One region of the Paenibacillus sp. JT22N15 genome, then DNA from elsewhere that is predicted to be linked to it. Evidence: a T-box and tRNA genes for the amino acid it is inferred to sense, from the RefSeq annotation. Region 1 holds a T-box; the other holds one or more tRNA genes.
The links. The T-box of region 1 lies ahead of AC50X8_RS27670 (valine--tRNA ligase). A T-box ahead of a tRNA ligase gene usually reads a tRNA of that ligase, here a tRNA-Val.
Positions count from the first base shown of each region.

Region 2: it encodes a tRNA-Val, which carries the amino acid that the T-box ahead of AC50X8_RS27670 (valine--tRNA ligase) is inferred to sense. The anticodon was not compared.

Region 1 is NZ_JBXENV010000017.1:140,070-151,331, reverse strand. Features, by position in the region: gene radC (RadC family protein) at 1-139, opposite strand, end outside; gene AC50X8_RS27695 (Maf family protein) at 180-788, opposite strand; gene AC50X8_RS27690 (DUF4321 domain-containing protein) at 814-1,056, opposite strand; gene AC50X8_RS27685 (hypothetical protein) at 1,120-2,583, opposite strand; gene murC (UDP-N-acetylmuramate--L-alanine ligase) at 2,914-4,314, opposite strand; gene AC50X8_RS27675 (bifunctional folylpolyglutamate synthase/dihydrofolate synthase) at 4,322-5,695, opposite strand; gene AC50X8_RS27670 (valine--tRNA ligase) at 5,725-8,385, opposite strand; T-box leader at 8,462-8,694, opposite strand; gene AC50X8_RS27665 (LysM peptidoglycan-binding domain-containing protein) at 8,851-10,395, opposite strand; gene AC50X8_RS27660 (RluA family pseudouridine synthase) at 10,527-11,262, opposite strand, start outside.
Region 2 is NZ_JBXENV010000028.1:9,715-20,976, reverse strand. Features, by position in the region: gene abc-f (ribosomal protection-like ABC-F family protein) at 1-940, shown strand, start outside; gene AC50X8_RS31905 (LysM peptidoglycan-binding domain-containing protein) at 1,039-1,452, shown strand; gene AC50X8_RS31900 (Bax inhibitor-1/YccA family protein) at 1,644-2,276, shown strand; gene rnhA (ribonuclease H) at 2,460-3,122, shown strand; gene AC50X8_RS31890 (uracil-DNA glycosylase) at 3,150-3,827, shown strand; gene AC50X8_RS31885 (S-layer homology domain-containing protein) at 3,950-4,939, opposite strand; gene AC50X8_RS31880 (YjfB family protein) at 5,127-5,303, opposite strand; gene AC50X8_RS31875 (hypothetical protein) at 6,109-6,264, shown strand; gene AC50X8_RS31870 (YolD-like family protein) at 6,501-6,746, shown strand; gene exlX (expansin ExlX) at 6,969-7,628, shown strand; tRNA gene AC50X8_RS31860 (tRNA-Val) at 7,772-7,844, shown strand; gene AC50X8_RS31855 (helix-turn-helix domain-containing protein) at 8,366-8,740, opposite strand; gene AC50X8_RS31850 (helix-turn-helix transcriptional regulator) at 8,809-9,039, shown strand; partial or broken gene AC50X8_RS31845 (IS256 family transposase) at 9,535-10,356, opposite strand; gene AC50X8_RS31840 (hypothetical protein) at 10,464-10,766, opposite strand; gene AC50X8_RS31835 (phosphoadenosine phosphosulfate reductase domain-containing protein) at 10,928-11,262, shown strand, end outside.

The DNA of each region.
Region 1 (11,262 bases):
ATTCCTTTTTTGTACCCGTTCGCAAAAGAATGGCCAATAATTCCGTGTGACTGAGCGCTTCGGCCCCATATTTAATTAATCGCTCTCTTGGACGTTCTTCCTGTGGGACATCACGAATAAATTGGCGCTGCGACTCCATGCCCATCCCTGCTTTCGTAAGTTAGCTTGAAGTACGTGGATCAAAATACATGTATGCGATACGCCGCCAGCATATCTGACAGCAGTGACAACGGCAACCCGACAACGTTGAAATAACAGCCCTCGATCCGCTCAACAAGCGTAGCCCCATAACCTTGAATACCATAAGAACCGGCTTTGTCATGCGGCTCTCCAGTAGCTATATACCGATTAATCTGGTCTTCCTTAAGGGGCCTCATATGCACCTTCGTCATGCGATGAGCCGAGGATTGTTCACCATTATGCGTTAAAACACAAGCTACACCTGTATATACTTCATGAGCTCTGCCTTGTAGGCTGCTCAACATCGCAAAAGCATCTGCCTCATCTGCTGGCTTGCCCAGCACATGGCCATCCACAACGACAATCGTGTCCGCGCCAACGACGATAGAGGGTTCCGTATTCCCCTGCATCCGCAAAAGCTCAGCCGTTGCCCGCGCCTTGCGCAAGGAAAGCTGTTCTACAATTTGCTCGGGGCTCCAATCGGAGGGCACACTTTCGTCCGCTTCCGAGGACAAAATATAAACCGGCAAGGAAAGGTCAAGAGAGGCGACCAGTTCCTTCCGGCGCGGAGACGACGATGCCAGCACGAACTGGCTGATCGGATTCATAGGTATAGCGCTCCTTCGTTTAAACTTACAGTTTGCGATAAAGCCATATAGCCACTATAACACCAATAATACTGAATAAGCTAATTTGGAAGTTAATCGTCATTGTAAAGCTCAGTACATACAAATCAACGGCAGGAGACCACGAAGCCTCAATCGCTTTGGTCAAGAAAGTTATTCCCGGTATCGACTCCAGCCAGCGTGCCACCAAGGCCCCCGCAAGCAGACCGAGCACTAGGAAAAGCAATAACATCCAGCCGTTTTTCTTCATTGTTCAACGCCTCTCGCCAAGTAATGACAACTGCTCTCTATTATACCTTAGTATGATTTCCGTTTACAATGCGCGTATAGTCTCAAACCACGATTTTTGTGTCAGGATCGCTTCCATTAGAGCTCGCTGCACCGACCACAAGTGCGCCTGAGAAGGATTTTTATCATATTCCGTAAGCGACGAAGCCGCTGTATTTACCGCTTGAACAACCGCACCCATCGACGCTTTACCCGCCTCGTCTTGAATCCCAGACTCCATCGCCTTTATGCTGAGCGTCCATTTTTGATGCTCCGTCCGCCAAGCCTTCACCGCATTTTCGCCAAGCGGCGCAAGAACCGGCTGCTCCAGTTGGGCCAGCGCCAAATCATCCAGCATGCTTATCAAGGCATTCGTCTGCTCAAAAAAACTGCTTGCAGTTGCCGCCTTCCCCGTAAAAGGAAACTGCTCTGGTGCCTGAACAATAAGCTCTTTCACATATACCTCGGTACCAGGCAGCATTTTGCTCAGCGCATTTGCCCTGCTGCGATCGCCCGCCATCCCCGCATATACCCGAAAGTCGTCTGCTGTTGTCGCAGCAGCAGAAGCAAGTCCCCTGCTAGCCAGCTCCTCCATTGCGGCATCTCTGCCCTCTGAGTTGCTAAATACGCCATATTGCAGCAAATGGTAGGCCTGTGGCTGAATGGCCAGTTCCACCGTTTCAAGCGGCGCAGCTGAGCTTCCGCTATTTCCCGCACCTGCTCCCGTGCCCAAGCCATTTCCCGCATTTTGCGATGCTGGATTCCCGCTGACCGCGCTCGACTGCCCGCCCGCTGGATTAGAAGAGCTAAGCGAGGAGGAATCCAAAAATAAAGACAACAGCAAATAACCGAATAAGGCTCCCGTTGCCAGCGCCCCTGCTACCGATAAAAAAACATTGATCCAAGATGGCGAATGTCCAAGCCTGCGTATCGAGCGAACCGGACGGTTGCCTAAATCAAGCTCAGGCGAATGCCGCTGGCCGTCATCAGCCCATCCATAGCGGGTATTTTCTGGCCCATGCTCCATTGCATCGCTATTGCGTTTAGAACCGCCGAGAGAAGGCACCTGCTGTTGAAGGTCATTAAATACTCCCTTCTCCTCCACTCTTTGCTGCTCTTCAGAAACGAAAGCAGGCGGCTCATTGTCTGCGACATGTCTGGATGTTTTCGATGCTATGGACGAATCGGCAGGCGAATAGGTACGATTAACAGTCACTGTATTAGATTCGTCAGGCAAGTGATGATCCGACTCGCGAATCAACTGCTCCAGCTGATCCATCTCCTCATCGACCTGGGTGCTCCATGGACTGAACTGCGCATCTGAATAAGAGGCTGTATTTTTATATAAGGGGATGACTCTCGCAAAATCTCCCTGCTTCGAAGCACTAGGCTGCGCAGCAGCAGCTGGAACTTCCACAGCTGACTCCGCTGCGGCCATCTGCTTGTTTTCGGAGCGCGAAGCTTGTCCGGCTTGGTCGAAACGGTACGTAATGCGGTTTTTTGAGTTCATGTCATTCTCTCCTTGTCTCATTCTTCTATTCCTACTCTATGAGACAATTAAGAGATTTATGATTATGAACAAACGGATACGTAAATAACATTCGCAGCTTACCTCAAGTTTCGTACAGTCGACAACCTTTTTTGCTATAAAAATCTAAGGGAATTGTATCCAGCCCCTCAATGCTGCGCTAGCTCATTGGAAAACTTTATTTAAATGGCGTCAAAGACATTGCCATCGTTTGGGTGCAGCTCCTTCTTATTACGCAACAAAAAACGCTGGAAAACGATTTTCACGTTTTCCAGCGTTTAATGGAGCTGCCTCATGCAGTGGATACCTGCTTTATTTACGGCCTGCCTTTAACCATTTAGCCAAAGCATCCGCTGTTTTCCAAATATCGCCGGCTCCCATCGTGATGACAAGATCGCCAGCCGAAGCAGCTGTCTTCAAATACTCCAGCACTTCTTCCTTGGTTGCAATAAAAGTCGTATTCGCATTGCTGTTCGTCTTAATAAGCTCAACCAGCTTCTGCGAGTTGACGCCCTCAATTTGCTGCTCGCCAGCTGGCGAATAAATGTCGGTAATGATGACCTCGTCCGCTTCCGGAAACGCCCGGCTGAACTGGTCGAGAAGGAAATAGGTACGCGTGTAGCGCTGCGGCTGGAACACAGCTACAATCCGTTTGCCCGTCGCTTTGGCAGCACTGATCGTCGCGCTGATCTCGGTTGGATGATGGGCATAGTCGTCAATAACGAGAATGTCCTCTACTTCGCCGAGCACTTGGAAACGACGCTTGGCCCCAATGAATTCACGAATAGCGCCCGCAATTTGTGCAAATGGCAGCCCTGCTTCCAGACAGGTAATAATAGTAGCCATCGCATTATATACATTATGTTTACCTGGTACAGACAGTTCAACCTCGCCCAAGAGCTTCCCTAGATGGGTTAATTGGAACGATACTTTACGGTCACCCAGTACGACTTGCTCCGCTTTGTATTGGGCCTCGCCATCAATGCCGTAAGTAACGAGCTGAGATGGATCGAGCGATTGACTTGCATACAGCTTGCTAATGATCTCGTCAATATTGTCATCGTCAGCACATACGATAGCTTTGCCATCCGGCTTTACCTGCGACAGAAATTGAACGTAGGCATCTTTCAGCTTGCCAAAATCACCGTCATAATTTTCCAGATGATCCGGCTCAATATTGGTTACAATCGCAATCGACGGATGGTAATGCAGGAAAGAGCCATCGCTCTCATCTGCCTCCGCTACTACGTATTCGCCGCTTCCGGCTTTTGCATTCGTACCCACGTTTACGATCTCGCCGCCAATAATGTAGGTTGGATCCGTTCCGCAGTTTTCCATCACAAGGGCAATCATCGACGAGGTCGTCGTCTTGCCATGAGCGCCTGCAACGGCAACGCCTTTGCCTTCATTCATCAGCTGGGCAAGCATTTGGGAGCGATGCAGCACCGGAATATTTAGCGCCTCCGCTGCGCACCGCTCTACATTGTCTTTGGTCAGTGCTGTGGAGTAAACAACAAGCTCCGCACCTTTAATATTTTCCGGTTCATGACCGATATAGATTTTTGCGCCTTTCGCCACCAGCTTCTCTGTGAGTTCCTGACGAGCGACATCAGAACCAGTTACCGTATAGCCCTTCTCCAGCATGACGCGGGCGATAGCACTCATCCCGTAACCGCCTATTCCGATGAAATGAACATGTTTTGCTGTATTCAAAGACGGTTCACCAACCTTTTTCAGAATCCGAGTTGTACAATAAGCGGGCGCGAACGTCCGCTATTAAATAAAGCGTTCCGGTCACAACCCCAAGGTCTGTTTCCCCGGTCAAATGCTGCAGCTGCTGAAGCGCCGCTTTCCAGTCAGGCTCTACAATCAGCTCAAAAGCCTCTTTCCCCTGCACAGAACGTATGAGATCAGCCAGCGCCTGCGCATCTTTTTTGTTGCGAAAATCAGGCTCGGTCACAATTAGCGTATCTACTATTGGCAGTATATGCTTCATAACCTCACGATGATTCTTATTATCCAGCATACCCATCATTAGGATTAAACGATCATAGCGATAGGTTGTTTTTAGCGCAGCAGCAAGCGTCTCCGCCCCTTCAGGATTATGCGCTCCATCAATGAGAATACGCGGGGAATGCGACACCATTTCCAGACGTCCAGGCCATGCCGCAAGGCGCAGCCCCTCCTCCAGCGCATCATCCTCCACGATGAGAGCCGCATATTGGCGAAGCACCTCAAGCGCCATCACTGCAACCGCTGCATTCGTGCGCTGATGGGCGCCGTTCAGCGTGATCGTGAGCGGATGGATAGGGCGGAAAAGCCCATCGAAACGGAACGTTTGCTCATCCTCGCGAACCGAAAGCGCCGTCTCGCTGAACTGCTCGCCTAATAAATACAGCGAGCTTTTGCTATCAATCGCCTTTTGCCGAATAACTTCGATCACTTCTGGCTGCGTAACCGCACTCACGACAGGAACGCCAGGCTTAATAATGCCCGCCTTTTCCGCCGCTACCTTCTCCAGCGTATCGCCAAGGCGATCCATATGGTCATGCCCGACATTGGTAATGATGGAGAGAACGGGCGTCACAATATTTGTAACGTCCATTCGTCCGCCGAGCCCCGTTTCCCATACGACATAATCGGGATACGTTACCTTCGCGAAATACAAGATGGCCAGCGCCGTAGACACCTCGAACATCGTCGGAGAGCCCTGCTCGGTTGCCGCAATTTCCTCAACGACAGGCTTTAGCACATTCGACAGTTCAAGCAGTGTCTGCTCTTCAATATCAGCGTTATTATATTGAAAACGATTCGTAAACTTCGTAATGTATGGCGATGTAAACGTACCTACATCATAACCGCATTTAATAAGCGTGCTCGTCAAAAAAGCACAGGTAGAGCCTTTGCCGTTCGTTCCAGCCACATGGATAAATTTCAGTCTGCGATGTGGATTACCCAGCCGCTCCATTAAGAGCAGGACTCGCTCAAGACCAGGCCTTATCCCGAAAGGAATAAGACCATTTATCCAATCTACTGCTTCCTGGTACGACTGCAGCCCGCCGCTTTCCGGCTGGCCCGAGAGCTGATTCGTCATCGTAGAAACGCCTTCTTTCTTCCCGGTGTCTATCCGCGTAAATCCGCGATTCTTGCTTGAACCTTATCGCGTTTGTCCGCATAATCCTTCATTTTGGAGCGTTCCTCTTCGATGACCTTCGCAGGAGCCTTCGCTACAAAGCCCTCATTGCCGAGCTTCTTCTCAATGCGGGTTACTTCGCCGTTCAGCGTCGCAAGCTCTTTCTCAAGGCGGGCAATTTCCTGCGAAATATCAATCAGCCCTGCTAGCGGGAAGTACAGCTCTGCGCCCGTAACAATACTGCTCATCGCCTTATCCGGAGCTGCTAACGCAAGACCTGCCTCCAGCTTCGAGGTTCCGCAGAACCGGCGGACAAACTCATCATTGCGGGTCAAAATGATCGCCTCGGCTTCGCTCGTCGGCTTAATCATCAGTTCGATTTTTTTGCTCATCGGCACGTTTACTTCCGCGCGAACGTTACGCACCGAACGGATAATATCCATCAGCAGCTCCATTTCCTTCACCGCTTCAGGCGCTTCCAGCGCAGCATCGTATTCCGGCCATGCTGCAAGCGTAATCGTCTCGCCTTCATGCGGCAGATGCTGCCAAATTTCCTCACTGATGTAAGGCATAAACGGATGAATCAGACGCTGCGTGCGATCAAGCACATAAGCGAGTACCGATTTAGTCGCTTGTTTCGCTTCTTCATCGCTGCCATAAAGGTTAAGCTTCGCAAACTCGATGTACCAGTCGCATAGGTCATCCCAAATGAAGTTGTACAACTGGCGGCCCGTTTCTCCGAACTCGTAGTTGTCCATCAAGCGGGTTACTTCGCGAACGGTTTCGTTAAGACGGTGCAAAATCCAGCGATCCGCCGTACCCAGCTTGCCGGTAATATTAATGTCGCTTGCGGTGAAGCCTTCCAAATTCATCAGTGCAAAGCGCGACGCATTCCAAATTTTATTGGCAAAGTTGCGCGACTGCTCCACCTTTTCAAAGCGGAAGCGCAAATCCTGCCCCGGTGTACTGCCTGTCGATAGCATATAACGCATCGCATCTGCGCCGTACTGTTCAATGACTTCGAGCGGATCGACGCCGTTGCCAAGCGACTTGGACATTTTATTGCCGTTCGCATCGCGTACAAGACCATGAATCAGCACGTCCTTAAACGGCTTTTGATCTGTGAACTCCAGTGCAGTAAATATCATTCGAGATACCCAGAAAAAGATAATGTCATAGCCCGTCACCAAAACATTCGTCGGATAGAAGCGTTTTAAGTCCTCGGTTTGCTCTGGCCAGCCAAGCGTCGAGAATGGCCATAGACCCGAGCTGAACCATGTATCCAAAACATCCTCGTCCTGGCGCAGCTCCGTGCTGCCACAAGAAGAACAGCTCGTTACGTCTTCGTCGGAAACATGCATTTCACCGCAAGCGTCGCAATACCAAGCAGGGATACGGTGTCCCCACCACAGCTGGCGGGAAATACACCAGTCATGTACATTTTCAATCCATTGCAAATAAATTTTCTCAAAACGGTCTGGAACGAAGTTTACGCCTTCGCCGGATTTTTGCGCATTAATCGCCTGCTCCGCGAGCGGCTTCATTTCAACGAACCATTGCGTGGACAAATACGGCTCAACGACCGCACCGCTGCGCTCGCTGTGGCCAACCTGATGCACGTGATCCTCGATTTGAACGCACACGCCCTGCTCCTGCAAATCCTTCACGAGCTGCTTGCGGCAGTCGAAACGGTCCAGTCCCGCATAAGGGCCAGCTTCCGCATTCATCTTGCCGGACTCGTCCATAACGATAATTTGCGGCAAATCATGACGAAGGCCAACCTCGAAGTCATTCGGATCATGGGCAGGCGTAATTTTTACAGCGCCGGAGCCAAATTCCTTGTCAACGTATTCGTCGCCAATAATCGGAATCTCGCGTCCAATGACCGGCAATACGATCATTTGACCAATGAGGTGCTGGTATCGCTCATCTTCAGGATGAACGGCAACCGCGCTATCGCCCAGCATCGTTTCCGGACGCGTTGTCGCAACCGTAATATGCCCTGAGCCGTCCTTCAAAGGATATTGCAAATGATACAAATGACCGTTCAGCTCTTTATGCTCAACCTCAATATCGGACAAAGCCGTTCTAGCAGCCGGATCCCAGTTGATGATTTTTTTGCCGCGGTAAATGAGGCCCTTCTTGTAAAGCTGTACAAACACCTCGCGCACAGCCTTCGACAGCCCCTCATCAAGCGTGAATCGTTCGCGCGAATAATCAAGCGACAGCCCCATTTTTGCCCATTGGCCGCGAATCGTTCCCGCATATTGCTCCTTCCAATCCCAGACCTGCTCCAAAAAAGCCTCGCGTCCCAGATCGTAGCGGGATTGTCCTTGCTCGCGGAGCTTCTGCTCCACTTTCGTCTGTGTCGCAATGCCTGCGTGGTCCGTTCCTGGCAGCCACAAAGCATCAAAGCCCTGCATCCGCTTAAAGCGGATGAGAATATCCTGCAAAGTGAAATCGAGCGCATGCCCAATGTGCAAAATTCCCGTTACATTCGGCGGGGGAATAACGATCGTATAGGTCTTGGCTTCCGGGCGCTTGCCCGCTTCAAAAAATTTTCCATCCATCCAGAAGTCATACCACTTCAGTTCAGCAGCTTTCGGGTCGTAGGTCGTCGGCATCGCCGGCGTCGTTTGATTTTCAGACATAAGCTCCATCCTCCACATATCGCATAATGGCATCATTACTTTAATTTTGAATACAAAAAAACCTTCCGCCCTTATAGCAAAGGACGAAAGGTTAGCTTCCGTGGTACCACCTTTGTTCCGCGCGTCTTGCAGCTGCACGGCACTCAAACAGATAACGGCTGTGGCCGGCTTGAATTAACGAATAACAATCCGCTTGATTCAAGCAACTCCAGGGCGACTTGTACGAGTAAAATCCTGCGGAACTCTCAGCACTAACGGCTCCGCTCTCTGAAGGCTTGGCTGCGTACTCTTCCCCTTCAACGTCGTTCGTTGACTTTAAGACATATTTATTTAATAATACCCTCTTTGTGAAAAAAAGTCAAACAACAAGGCACATTCAAGCTCTTTTATACTTGCTGGGCACATAAAAAAGAGCTTTGACTGTTATTTCACAGGTCAAAGCTCCTTTTATTTAACAGCCTGCTGCTACGGAATATAAAGCAGCTGCCCTTCCGATACCGCCGACTCATTCAAGCCGTTGTACAGCAAAATCTCACGCGGGTTCAAGCTGTAGCGCACTGCAATGGACTCCAGCGTCTCGTCGCGCTGCACGATGCATACCCGGATTTTACGGAATTCATGCTCATCGGATTGCTTCAAAAATAAATTGCGCCACTCGATTTCATCGCCTGCCGGCTGCTGAGCCTTCGTCTGCTCAAGCGCATAATCCGCCGCCTCCTGCTCAGCCTGCCGCGCTAATTGCTCGCGCTTGCTCGTTTGCAGCAGCGTCACAAGCCCGACGCCTGATGCAGGAGCTCCAGTTGCTTCCGGCGCCTTGCTGCCAAAGGCAATGCGCATCTCCTGCTTCTCCGGCTCCGCTTGCTGCTCCGCACCAGCTTCCTCCGCCTCCTGCCATTCGTTCAAACGCTCCAGCTCGCTATCCTGCCACGGGGATGTGTCGTAGCTGCTTTGCTCTGCCCCCGCCGGAATGTAAGTTTCCTCTGCCTGCTGCGGTTGTCCCCCTGGGCTCCAGCCAAAGTCCTCCGCCTGTTGATAGGCAGAAGCTCCCTGCTGCCTTTCCTGCGCAATGCCATGACCAAGCCCAGTTACGGCTGGCTGCTGTGCAAAAGCAGGCGGTGGATTGAAATTAGCGTTAAAGTTCGGCTGTGCCCCGGAATGATCCTGCCCCTGAAACCACTCTGCTGCTGACCAGCCTGCGTCACGCGGCGAAGGCGAGATCGTAACGCCAGCCTTCGGCCCTTCTGCTTCCTCGCTTTCATCAGCCGCTTCATACGTCCGCTCATTATATGCATTACTAGCATTGTAAGCCTCAATCTCGGATTCAGACTCAGCGAACTGTTGAGCCCCAATAAACACTTGAGCCTCATTATACTCTTGTGCCTCATTATACTCTTGTGCCTCATTATAACCTTGATTCTGTTCCTGCTCCCCCCTGAAAGGCAATTGTCCTTCCTGTCCAGCAAAATAGGGTTCAGCTTGCAGCCCATAAGCGGCCTGGTCCGCCACCTGCGCCTCGTCAGCAGCAAATGGTTCGCCGCCGCTACGCTGAAGCTCCTCATCGTACGAAGCCTGGCTCGTATCTACGCGATCATGGACGACGGTGAATGGCTCCTCGCGCCACGCTTCCTCCACTTCCTGCTGCGGCTCCACAAGAATGCCGCGCAGCGACAACACACCGGTAATGTTAAGCGTTCGCGAGGAAAGCAAATCCACGTCAAAATTATCAATTTCCACCGTCACATCGTCCAGCCGTGAAATCCGGTTCATCGGCATCGTAATTTCGACGGGAATGAAATGCTCCAATGCCTGAAGCGGAGCGGCTTCGTTCGTACTGCGATATACCCCGCTTAGTAGCAGCTGGCCTTTCAAAACCGCATGGTCCCCCTGCTCAACAACCTGAATGCGAGGCACAAGCTCAATTTCTTCCAGTTCATCGATATCGGCAACTTCATCCGACAGATGCACGCGTTCATACACGTCAAAGCGCAAGCCTTTCGTTTGATCCGTCACGCTCAAGTCCTCCCTCCCTATACTGACCCATTTCGTCGCAGTCTCTTAGACAATGCTTGGGCTAAAAATGCTACTCTCACTAATTATCTATATGGGCAAAGGGGGGAGAGCATGACTATCTTTTGCAGAGGCTATAATTTAGCTCGCAATTCGGGAAGCCAAGCGGGCTCTGGCGCCGCAACTTCCACAGGCGAATCTGTCCACGGGTGGGCAAAAATAAGGCGTTCGCCATGCAGCGCCTGCGTCTTCAGCAGCTGCACAGAGCCGCCATAAAGCGAATCCCCAATCAGGGGATGGCCCAAGTGGCTCATATGGACGCGTATTTGATGCGTACGTCCCGTCTCCAGCTGCAAACGGACCAGCGTCGCTCCGGCATACATCTCGGCCGTTTCATAATGGGTAACAGCGGCATCGCCGCCCTGGGTCACACGCCGTCTGGAGCGATGATGGCGGTCCTTGCCAATCGGAGCGTCAACGGTTCCCGCAGGCGGACGCAGCCGTCCTTGAACAAACGCCATATAGCGGCGGTCGATCGCCTTGCGGCGCATCGCTTCGTCCAGCTTCCACTGGGCGAAATCATTTTTGGAATAAAGCACGGGGCCCGATGTATCATCATCGAGACGATGGATATGACGGACAGGCAGCGGATCTCCTTGCAGCAGCATATGACGAGCCGCCGCTTCATCCAGCGTTCCCGCCTGATTGGCACCTGTGCCATGCACAGGCATCCCTGCCTCCTTATAAAGCACGAGGCAAAAATCATCCTCGAAAAGAACGGTTGGAACGGGATTGCCTTGCGACAGCCTCGCTTGACGATACAAGGGATCGCTAAGCGGGTCCGCAGCGGGAAAGGCGAGCAAGCCCAGA
Region 2 (11,262 bases), on a different contig from region 1:
GCCACTTGACCGTTCCGGACGCAACGTTATTTCGTTTGAAGGTTTGACGAAGCAGTTTGGTGAACGAATAATTTTACGGGAGGCAGAAGGCAGCCTGCTGTATGGCGAGAAAGTCGTGCTGCTTGGCGATAACGGCTCCGGGAAAACGACGCTGTTTAAGCTGCTGCTAGGGGTGATGGAAGCGGACAGCGGGCAAGTGGCGCAGGGAACGCGCTTGGAAATCGGGTATTTGGCGCAGCAGGAGCCGTTAAAGGGCAATAAGCAAACGGTGCTGGAGCATTTCCGGCTGGAGGGCGGCTTGGAGGAAGGCGAAGCACGGAATGTGCTGGCTAAATATTTATTTTATGGGGCGGATGTATTTAAGCCGCTCGCAGCGCTTTCTGGTGGAGAGTGGTCACGGCTGCGGCTTGCGCTGCTTGTAAGACGCAAGCCAAATTTGCTGCTGCTAGATGAGCCGACTAACCACCTGGATGTCGCATCGCGCGAAGCATTGGAGGAGGCGCTGGAGGATTTCCCCGGCACGGTGCTTGCGATCTCGCATGACCGCTATTTCATCAATCGTTTGGCTAAGCGGGTATGGGAGCTGGAACAAGGAAAGGTCGCCACTTATCTTGGCAACTATGATGATTTTAAAGCGAAGCGGGAGGAACGGCTTGCTCAAGCAAATTCATCCGCCAAGGGAGAGGCGAGAACAGCTAAAGGTGCAGGTATAGAAAAGCCACGCTCAAATGGAAGTCCGGCACCTGCTGAAAGCAAACTGGAGCATATGGAGCAGGAGATAGCTAAGCTTGAAGCCGAAATTGCAATAGCTGATGCCGAGCTGGAACGATTGGATCGCATGGGCGACACGGAAAATCTTGAGAAGCAATGGAGGGAACGGGAAGAGCTGCAAACGAGGCTGGATCAGCGTTTGGAGCAGTGGCTGGAGCTGTCGAGCTAGTGCATATTTGGAAAATTTTCAAAAAAGTTGTCACCAATGGCGCCCAAAACAATACTCTATATAGACGAATGACTATATAAAAAAACGGAGGTTTTGTTATGGATCGTACAGATCGTGCATTTGTTCCTGGTGGTGGCTTTGGTGGTGGGTTCGGCCGTCCTTTCTTTCGTCCGTTCCCTCATCCTTTTTTCCCTAACCGTTTCTTGTTCCCATTTTTCTTCTTTTCACCATTTTTGTTCCCTTTCTTCAGAGAAGGCAACTCGGACGACATGATATACGCTCAGCACCAAGCCCAGCATGGGGAGACGCTAGCGGCAGTTTGTCATAAATACAACGTTCCTCATGCGATCATGGAGGAAGCCAATCCCCATGTGAACCCGGCTCAATTAAAAGCAGGGGAAATGGTATACATTCCGCGAATTTCTAATATGATGTGTCAAAAGACATATTCGGAGACGGCGGTTGGCGGCCAGCAAACTCAGCCCATGATGTATCCCGGGCAGCATTCCTAATCTTTACTTGAAAATAACAATAAGCCGCCGATCGCTGTGATCTGGCGGCTTATTTCTTTTATCTGTAAATATTCAAGTGATAAACATTGTGATTTTTGAAAAGCTATGCTTACATATAGTGTTATTATTCAAGGAATTGGTGTAAAATAGCTAATAGAATAAACTAAATTAATAGTAAAGGAGCTTATTTTATGGATACGATTCGTTCTTCGCAACTGTTATTGCCGAAAGTTTTTCGGGTCTTATTTCTTTCACTGCTCGTATCGCTGGTCGGCTTCTTAATCGGTCAGGTTGTTCCGCCTGTACTGGCTATGCCGCTGTATATAGTGGAAATTGGACTTCTGATTGCACTGCTCTTTTTACGAAAAAAGAAATCGATCGGCTACACGCTGATGTACAGCTTTATGTTCGTATCCGGCTTGACGATGTATTTCGTCATTGTGAGCTATATTAGCATGCTGGGCGCTTCACTGGTATTGCAAGGTCTTGGCGTTGCGATTCTTGCATTTGGCGGTACGGCGCTTTACGCGATTAAGTCGAAGCAGGATTTTTCATTCCTCGGCGGCTTCTTGTTCGCTTCCACTATTGTACTTGTACTGATGACACTCGTCGGCTTGTTCCTCCCCTTCTCGGGTACAACAGAGCTGATGGTATCCGGCTTCGGTATTTTGATCTTCATCGGTTGGACGCTGTTTGACTTCTCGCGTCTTACTCGTCAAGGCTTTAGCGATGAGGACATTCCGATGATCGTCGTGAGCATTTATCTTGACTTCGTGAATCTGTTTCTGTTCATTCTGCGTTTCCTTGGTGCTAGCCGAGACTAAGGACGTGATTTTCAAGGAAGAGCGATCAGCGCTGCTGGTCGCTTTTTTTGAAACGCACCGCGCCGCCAAAGGACGGCGACAGCCGTTTCACCTTGTTTGATTCTGTCATCCGGGTGGACAGGAGCCGCATTTTTCGATTTAATAGAAGGATGGACGTTTGGTAAAGGTGGTAAGAACAAGCTAATGGCGAAATCAAAATATTATGTCGTTTGGGTAGGCAAGCAAGCAGGCGTATTCGCAACATGGAAGGAATGCCAGGAGCAGGTGAATGGCGTTCAGGATGCGAAATATAAGTCCTTTGAATCCAAGGCGCTGGCGGAGGCCGCTTTCAAGGAGGGCTGGCGCAGCCACTGGGGCAAGGGGAAAAGCACGGCAGGCGGCGCAAGCAGCAGCTCGGGCGGTTTTAAGAAAACGGCTTCCAAGCCGCAAGAGTCCGGAGAAATCGATTATGACAGCATCTCTGTAGATGTCGGTACGCGGGGCAATCCGGGTCCAGTGGAGTACAAGGGAGTCGATACGCAGACAGGCGAAATTTTATTTTATGTAGGGCCGATTCCGAATGGTACGAACAATCTCGGTGAATTTATCGCCGTTGTGCATGCACTCGCCTATTTGAAGCAGAAGGGCAGCGAGAGAACGGTATACAGCGACTCCAGAACGGCACTCAGCTGGCTGCGTAATAAGAAGGTCGCATCGACCCTCGTAAGAGATGCCTCTACAGCAAAAATTTGGGCGCTGACAGACGAAGCGGAGAGATGGCTCAAGACGAACACCTATCCGAATAAAGTGCTCAAATGGAACACTGAGGAATGGGGAGAAATTAAAGCAGATTTTGGGAGAAAATAACGTTATACATAGAGAGGGGACTACGCGGTGTTTCAGCAGTTGAACAATGATTGGGCAGCTAAGCTGCAATTTGAATTTGAACAGCCCTACTTCAAGAAATTAGAAGTTTTCTTGACGGAGCAATACAGCACCAAAACCGTTTATCCGAAGCAGGAGGATGTGTTTAATGCGCTTAATTACACGTCTTATGAAGGAACGCGGGTCGTTATTTTAGGACAGGATCCTTATCATGGAGAAGGCCAGGCGCATGGCCTGAGCTTCTCCGTGCAGCCAGGAGTTGCGGTGCCAAGGTCGCTGGGCAACATATATAAGGAGCTTCATGCAGACTTGGGCTGCCCGATTCCATCCCATGGCTCGCTGCGAGCTTGGGCAGAGCAGGGGGTGCTGCTGCTAAATACGGTGCTGACAGTGGAAGCGGCCGCAGCCAACTCGCATAAGAAGAAGGGCTGGGAAACCTTCACTGACCGTATCATCACTGCGCTTAATGAACGCGAGCGTCCGGTCGTATTCATTTTATGGGGAAATCCCGCCCAGAAGAAGCTGGAGCTCATTGACACGGACAAGCATAAAATCATTACGTCCGTACATCCTAGTCCATTGTCTGCCCGTGGCGGATTTTTCGGCAGCAAGCCGTTCTCGCAAGCAAATGGTTATTTGAACGAGCTGGGCGAGCGAGAAATCGATTGGAGTATACCGGCATTATAATTTTTCAAGCTGTATAACCGCATTCATTCACAAACCAAAAGCCGCTGAACTTGCGTAATGGCTTACGCGTAGTTCAGCGGCTTTTTAAAATGGTTTTAGCTGGAGCTCTTCAGCTTCAATTATTAGGAAGCGACAGACGTATTGCTGCCCGCAGGAGCAGCAGCGGAGCTGCCTGAAACGGCATTAGCGGCTGTTGGAAGAACGGGCTTGAATTTAGCATCTACATAAGTTGTAACCTGTACTTCTGTAATCACTTGGGGATACATTTGATCGGGTTTAGGCTCCGTGCGCTCTAACTTAATAGTGGCTTGGTCGCCATCAAACGTGATGCCGGAAATTTGAATGCCATAGCCTGGATGAGGCACCGTTGCTGTTACCGTCACTTTATTGACTTCAGCATTGACTGGCGTAACGGTCAATCTTGCATCTGTGAAAGGGTTATCCGTTGGCTCATTTCCCGTAGCAGGTGCTTCATTTTCCTTCATTTCCTTCATAAATGCAATTCCATCATGCAGCCATGCCGCAGCATCACTGCGTTTAATGGAAGCCGTTGGGTAAAAATTTTGCTTTGCGTCAAGCGTTGCGATTTTGCTGAGGAGCAGCTTTTGGATATTGCCCATAAAATCTGGATTTACATCGGCCTCATCATTAAGCATCACATACATTTCAATCATGGCATAAGTCACTTTATTGTCAATCGCTTTGAACAAATGCTGCGCGAATTGCTCGCGAGTCATCACGTCATTTGCTTTCACATCTTTAGCTACACCAAGATCGTAGAAATGGGCGATGATGAAAGCTTGGGAGTACCATTTGTCATCTTTAATATTCGTATAATAGTCGGCTGCCAGCGGCTGCTTAATGAAACGAATATGATCGAAGTTAAGCTCAAGTCCTTTGATAATCATGGAGATTCCCTCTGCATAAGTCAGTTTGCCCTGCGGGCGGAAATTGCCGTCTTTGTCCCCGGAAATAATGCCTTGCTGCTGGAGCGCTTCAATTTTTTTGGCATTCGGGTCATTTTTGACATCGTTGAAGGCCCAGGCACTTTGTCCGATTGTCAGCATCATCATGGTCAAGATAAGGGTTAACAGTAGTGGTTTTTTCTTCATTTCCAGTCACCTCTTTATTTTTTTCGCTTTCTTATATCATCCCAGACGTTGCTATTTCTTTTATTGTTGCAGAACGAAGTAAAATCGATTCATTTGTTCGCTTATAGGCTAATTAGCAAGCGTACTATTTTCTGTCCAACATGAAAAAACGGGAAGGATTGACCTTCCCGCTCCACACTTGCCTATCCTATACTTTAATATCTAGTAGGCTGCCGACATTTGGATTTACACTGAGCTCCATCATTTTGATAAGTCCTTGTGCCTGCACTTGCATTTGGTCTTGGCCAATATCCAGCATGCGAACCGATACAGCCGTGCCGAGTGATGCTTGACTAAGTGACGTTGATAATGCTGCTATATCCATTATTCACCACCTCCACCTTTATTATCGGCAAGCATGGCGGAGGGATGAATACAATTAGGCAAAAAAAATAACCCGCATCGCTGCGGGTCACAACCATATATGTCGAAAAGAGAGTAAAGTCAGTATGCGCCTCGCACCTTAAATAGAAATGAAACGAAGCTGATTTTTAGCTTAATGCTTTTTTCTATGATATAAATGGCCATTCACGCACGCATCTTTAAGCAAAAAAAAGAACCCGCCGGAAGGCGAGTCGTCAAGGATTAACTATATAAATAGTGGGGGGTCATGTGATTAGTATAGGCAGCCAACCTTAAAATAAAATGAATGCCAACTGATAACAACATTAAATTTATATTTCAAGGCCATCTGATCATTTTTTTTGAAAATAGGCAAAAAAGTAGCCCGCTATTCAAGCGGGCCCAAAAATATATTAAAAGGGAGTATGTTGCTAGTATGGATTAACCATCTGAAACTGCACTGAAACGAAGCTGAAAATAAAATAAAAAAAGCTCCCATTGTGTCCGGGAAGCCTTGGCGTTTCCTTATTCTTTTTTCTCCTCTTTGACAATGACTTCATCTGGCGCATCGAACGGTACGCGATCTTCTTCATAATACATGGGTGAATCACCTCCTGCTTAAAGTCAGTATGCACCTGTTTAGTTATCTGGGAATGAACGTAATGTAAACGGAAAATTAAAAAAAGAAGCAGCGGCACCCGTCCATCGAGGCAAATACCCATTTTGCCTGAAAGCCCAACCCTTTTTGGCTTTTGACCATATGATGCTGTGTACCTTAAAAAAAGGAGATGAGCAACGAAATGGGATATGAAGTAGGAAATGTAGGAGTAGGTCCAGGATACGGTGGCTGCGGAAATAAAGTAGGCGGTGCTTTCACAAGCCCAGGCGCTATTCTTGTACTGTTCATTCTATTGGTTATCATCATTTGCTCCTGTATGTGGTAATAGAAGCGGCTTAGTTCCATCCTGACCTAATCAGTATTTCCTTAACCATGCGTTCTAAGTTAAAAATAGAGAAGAAGCGTCCCCTTGCCATGTTATGGCAGGGGGATGTTTTTTTGCCTAATTTCATAATCTCCATGACAAATGCTTTGAAGAAAGGGTATGATTTAAAGATGGGTTGAAAAAGGCATGAGTTAAATGAAGGTCATGTACTAAAACATAGAATGGAGACGGAAGTAATGGCAAAGAAACCAAAGCGCCCGACAAGGGATGAGTTTGAATTGGAGGAGCTCGGAGAGCGCCTGGTTGAAGCGTATCAAGAGGGGATTGAGCTGCTTTTTGAGGTGTGGAACTGGGAAGAGCCTGTGTCGGGACTCATTGTAAAAATGGATTCCCGGACGAGGCTGGTGCACGTAGCAAAAGGTGAAGAAATTACTAAAATTCCGTTCATGGATATTATGAAGGTGAACAATAACGCAAGCTAGCCGAAGCGGCAGATGCTCCTTGTTTTTGACGAATAAAGTCTAGTTTTGTTGGGAAATGTCATTAAAATGCTAGAAAAGAAGTATCGAAAGTGCTAGCAAATATTCCTCCTCACCACTTAGAATGGACTCTACTGGTAGATTTAGGGTTTCAAAAATGTGGAGGAGGTTTCTGTTATGAAAAAAAAGCACGGTGTAGTCAAATTTGGAATCGTTTGTCTTGCGATGTTCGTTTTGTACCCGGCGGTGCAGGCGTTTGCAGCTTGGAACGATGTGCGTACAAGCTATGCGACGTATACAGGCTCAGGATATTCGGGCGGTGCAGTACTGCTTGATCCGATTAATCCGAATATGGAAATTACGGCCTTAAATCCGACTGATATGAATTACAATGGGGTCAAAGCGGCGCTTGCGGGCGCTTACTTGGAGGTTACGGGGCCTAAGGGCAAAACGGTCGTCTATGTCACCGATTTATACCCGGAAGGCGCTCCGGGAGCGCTTGACTTGTCGCCAAACGCTTTTGCTAAAATTGGGGAAATGTCGGCAGGCACAATCAATATTTCATGGAAAGTCGTGAAAGCGCCGATAACCGGAAATTTTTCATACCGGGTGAAGGAAGGCAGCAGCCAGTGGTGGGCGGCGATTCAAGTGCGCAATCATTTTTATCCGGTCATGAAAATGGAATATAAGAAGGCTGGCGCGTGGATCAATCTGGAGAAAATGGACTATAACCATTTCTTGGGCACGAACATGGGGACAAGCCCGCTGCAGGTTCGGATAACCGATATTCGCGGGAAAGCGGTTCTGGATACGATTCCCGCACTTCCAGCAAACGGTACATCAGGCGCTTATATAGTTCCGGGAAATGTTCAATTCCCGAGCTGAAATGGAGCATAGGCTGAAAACAAAAAGCTTCATTCTCCGGTTGATTGGAGGACGAAGCTTTTTTTGAAGCTCAAAAAAAATAATAGCAAAATGGTTGACTTTTCCGCTCAAGCTTGGTATATTAATAAACGTCGCTAATATACGATCTGTTAGCTCAGCTGGGAGAGCACTATCTTGACAGGGTAGGGGTCAGTGGTTCGAGCCCACTACAGATCATACAAAGAAAAAGCCTGAGAAGCCGCATTATATATGGTTTCTTGGGTTTTTTCAATTTTTTGCTTACTGTCAGTGAAAAGCGATCTGGGGACATTCTGGGGACGGATTCTTTGCTAATTGATTTTATAAGACTATTCAGGATCAATCTTGTGTACTTTTTCTAGAAAATTTATCGAATTTATTCGCTGTGCGTTGTCTAACTTTTTTGGTGATATGCATGTAAGTGTCAGCTGAGGTCGATAACCTGGCATGCCCTAGTCTACGCTGAATCGCAATGAGAAGGGAATCAAAGTTAGCTGCATCATCTTCGCCATCTTCTAAAATTAGAGTACCTGAACTGTGTCGTAGCCCGTGAAATTTAATAAATCGACTCGTAATCTCCAAGTGTTTTCTCCTCTCTTTTCGATGCTACCTTTTGGCATTTCATTCCCCTAAACAGAACGTATGTTCTTTTTTGTCTATAAGAAACCGCCTCGCAGCGGTGGAAGCGCAAGATCATAGAGTGTTATGCATTTTTTTTGCTATTTATTTTGCTTCTTCTTACTTTCCCAAAAAAGAACTGTTAGAAATTCTTTTGCTTTAAGTTTGTCTTCCTTACTTATTGGCGCGCCATCAAATAGCACTTCACCATCAGCTTCTAACAACCTTTTTAAATCAAAAATGTCGTTTTCTGTTGCCCAAGAAGGGGCTTGAATTTGTTCCTCGCGTCCTAAAAGGTAATCCGTAGAAGTCCCGAGAATTTCCGCTAGGGTGTCTAAATCTTTGCTAGTAGGCGTTACTCTGTCATTTTCGATGTGCCCGAAATTGGAATTGCCCATCCCTAACTTATCCGCAATTTGTTTTTGTGTAAGATTGAGGGATTTTCTTAGAACTTTAATACGGCTTCCTAGTGACATAATAACTTTACATCCTTCCGAAATAAATTGTATTAAAAATACTGTTGACTGTATTTTAAATACAATGCATGATGATCACAACGAATAAACAAGGTGGTGACAAATTGAAAAGAGTCGAACTCAAAAAAGCTAGGGTTGATGAGGGGTTGACTCAAGAAGCACTGGCTTCTGAGTTATCAGTACATGTTGATCATATCCGAAGCTTAGAATACGGTCGTGTAAATCCAAGTGTTAAACTAATGAATAGAATTTGCGACCGACTAAAAGGCGAGCCGAGAGTCTTATTTCCTGATCTATAAAACAGTATTATTAATACGACAAACTCATAATACTGTATTTAAAATAGGATGTAAAGGTGTGCTTATTTTTTTGCCTATAAAATGTATTTAAAATACGATTTAGGGGGCTGTAAGCTGGGTATTTCAATTGAGTTATCCATAAAAACAATCATTTCGGAAGAAGTGGCGGCAGCTGAACGGAGACTCCGAGAAAGTCTTAGTATGAAAGCGGATGAAACATTGACGTTAAGAGAGGATGATTGGAAGCGGGAACAAGAAGATAACTACAAACCATAGTAATCATAAGAGGAGGAACATTCATTATGTCAGATAGCAATGAAAAAGCCACCGTTGCAGCGGCGGCAGATGATTTAAGTGTTGATACTCGAAATACTTGGTCTTCTAGGTAGTAATGGGACGAATGTAAGAGAGAGGAGAAAAGCATGTATGAGTGAAACGAAAAAAGAATCAGTTTCAAAATTGGAGACTGATATAAATATTGTAACTGACATCATTTTTTAGATCCTTGTAGGAGACGTAACGGATGGAGTTACGGATTTGGTGAATGATGCATTTCTGAATCTCGGTGTTCGGATAGCAGGCGGAGATGGCCTGGGAGAAGCCTGTGAGGTTATCCACACAGGTGATCAGAGTGTCCTGTACACCACGGTTTTTAAGCTCGTTTAATACACTGAGCCAAAATTTAGCGGACTCGTGCTCCCCAATCCACATGCCTAATACGTCCTTGTTGTCATCTAAATCGATGCCAATGACCATGTAGGCTGCCTTATTCACAATGGCGCCGTCTTGCTTCACTTTGTAATGAATCGCATCCATAAATACGACTGCGTAGATGCCTTGCAGCGGCCGATTCTGCCATTCTTTAATGAGGGGGACGATTTTGTTCGTCACGTTTGAAATCATGGTTGGTGAGACGTCTATTCCGTACAAATGATGGAGGTGATCTTGAATATCCCTCGTACTGACACCTTTCGCGTACATCGCGATGATTTGGTCTTCAATACCGGTGACGGTGGACTGATGCTTCTTTACAATAACGGGCTCAAACTCACCATGACGACCACGAGGCACGGCTATCTCCATTTCGCGGTACTCGCTCGTTACCGTCTTTTTCGTTTTCCCGGTACGGCTATTACGTGTCGCTTTGCTTTTCACATCATGCTTCTCATAGCCCAGCTCCGTGTCGAGCTCAGCCTCTAGCATGGATTGCAGCGTCTCTGCAAATAGCTCCTTCAAGGCCGACTGCACATCTTCCCTCGTTTTGAGGTTGTTTTCCTTCACAAATGCCTTCACTTGTTCCTTATTGAATCTCGCCATCGGTGCCATCCTCTCAAACCAGCCTTTCTTCTATTGTAATCGGGTTTGAGAGTTTACACAGAATATTTTACAGACTCGGAAATTGGGTTTAAAACGATTAGGATTGCTTACCATGTCGTTCTATTTTCTGTTTTTCCTTTTCCCAGAGGGCTTTTATACAAAACAACAAGGGTCAATACGCGTGTTGCCCAATGCACCCATACTTCTAATTTTAAATTAAAACCGCCGGGTGCTCCCGACTCTTCACTGTAATAGCTATATCCATCACTACGAGTTGGATCAACATTGATTGTTCTATGACCAACCTCCTGTCCTAAAACGAACAATGAAGCCTTAACCTCTTCGACGTCACCTTCAAATTCGACATAAACTCCAGGTACACCTGGTACATCGACGTCTACCTTTGGCATTTTATCACTCCTTGTATTTGGTCGTTCTTTCTTATTCTTACCAAGCCTGAAAAAATAATGTGTTTGTTCAAAACACCAATATAAGGGGCATCGCTCCAGAAGTGTAGCTAGATTGTTTTAAGCCCTATAGCTCCATACAGCATAGAAACGAGGTGAGAGTTTTGGTAATTCAGGCTTTAATCGACGAAGGAGCAATATTCTTCTGCAGCCATAGCGGCGGTAAGGATAGTCAAGCCATGTACGACCACCTAAAGGTCATAGTTCCTGCCCATCAGATTGTCGTGGTCCATGCTGATCTGGGCTGCGTGGAGTGGCAGGGGGTTCAAGATCATATCCTTGAAAACACAAGCCATGAGGTATTTGTAGTTAAAGCAAATAAAGATTTTCTTGAAATGGTCGATGCCCGCGGTATGTGGCCGTCAGCTAAACACAGGCAATGTACCAGCGATTTAAAACGGGCGCCGATTATGAAGTTTATCAGGCACTATCTCAAGGA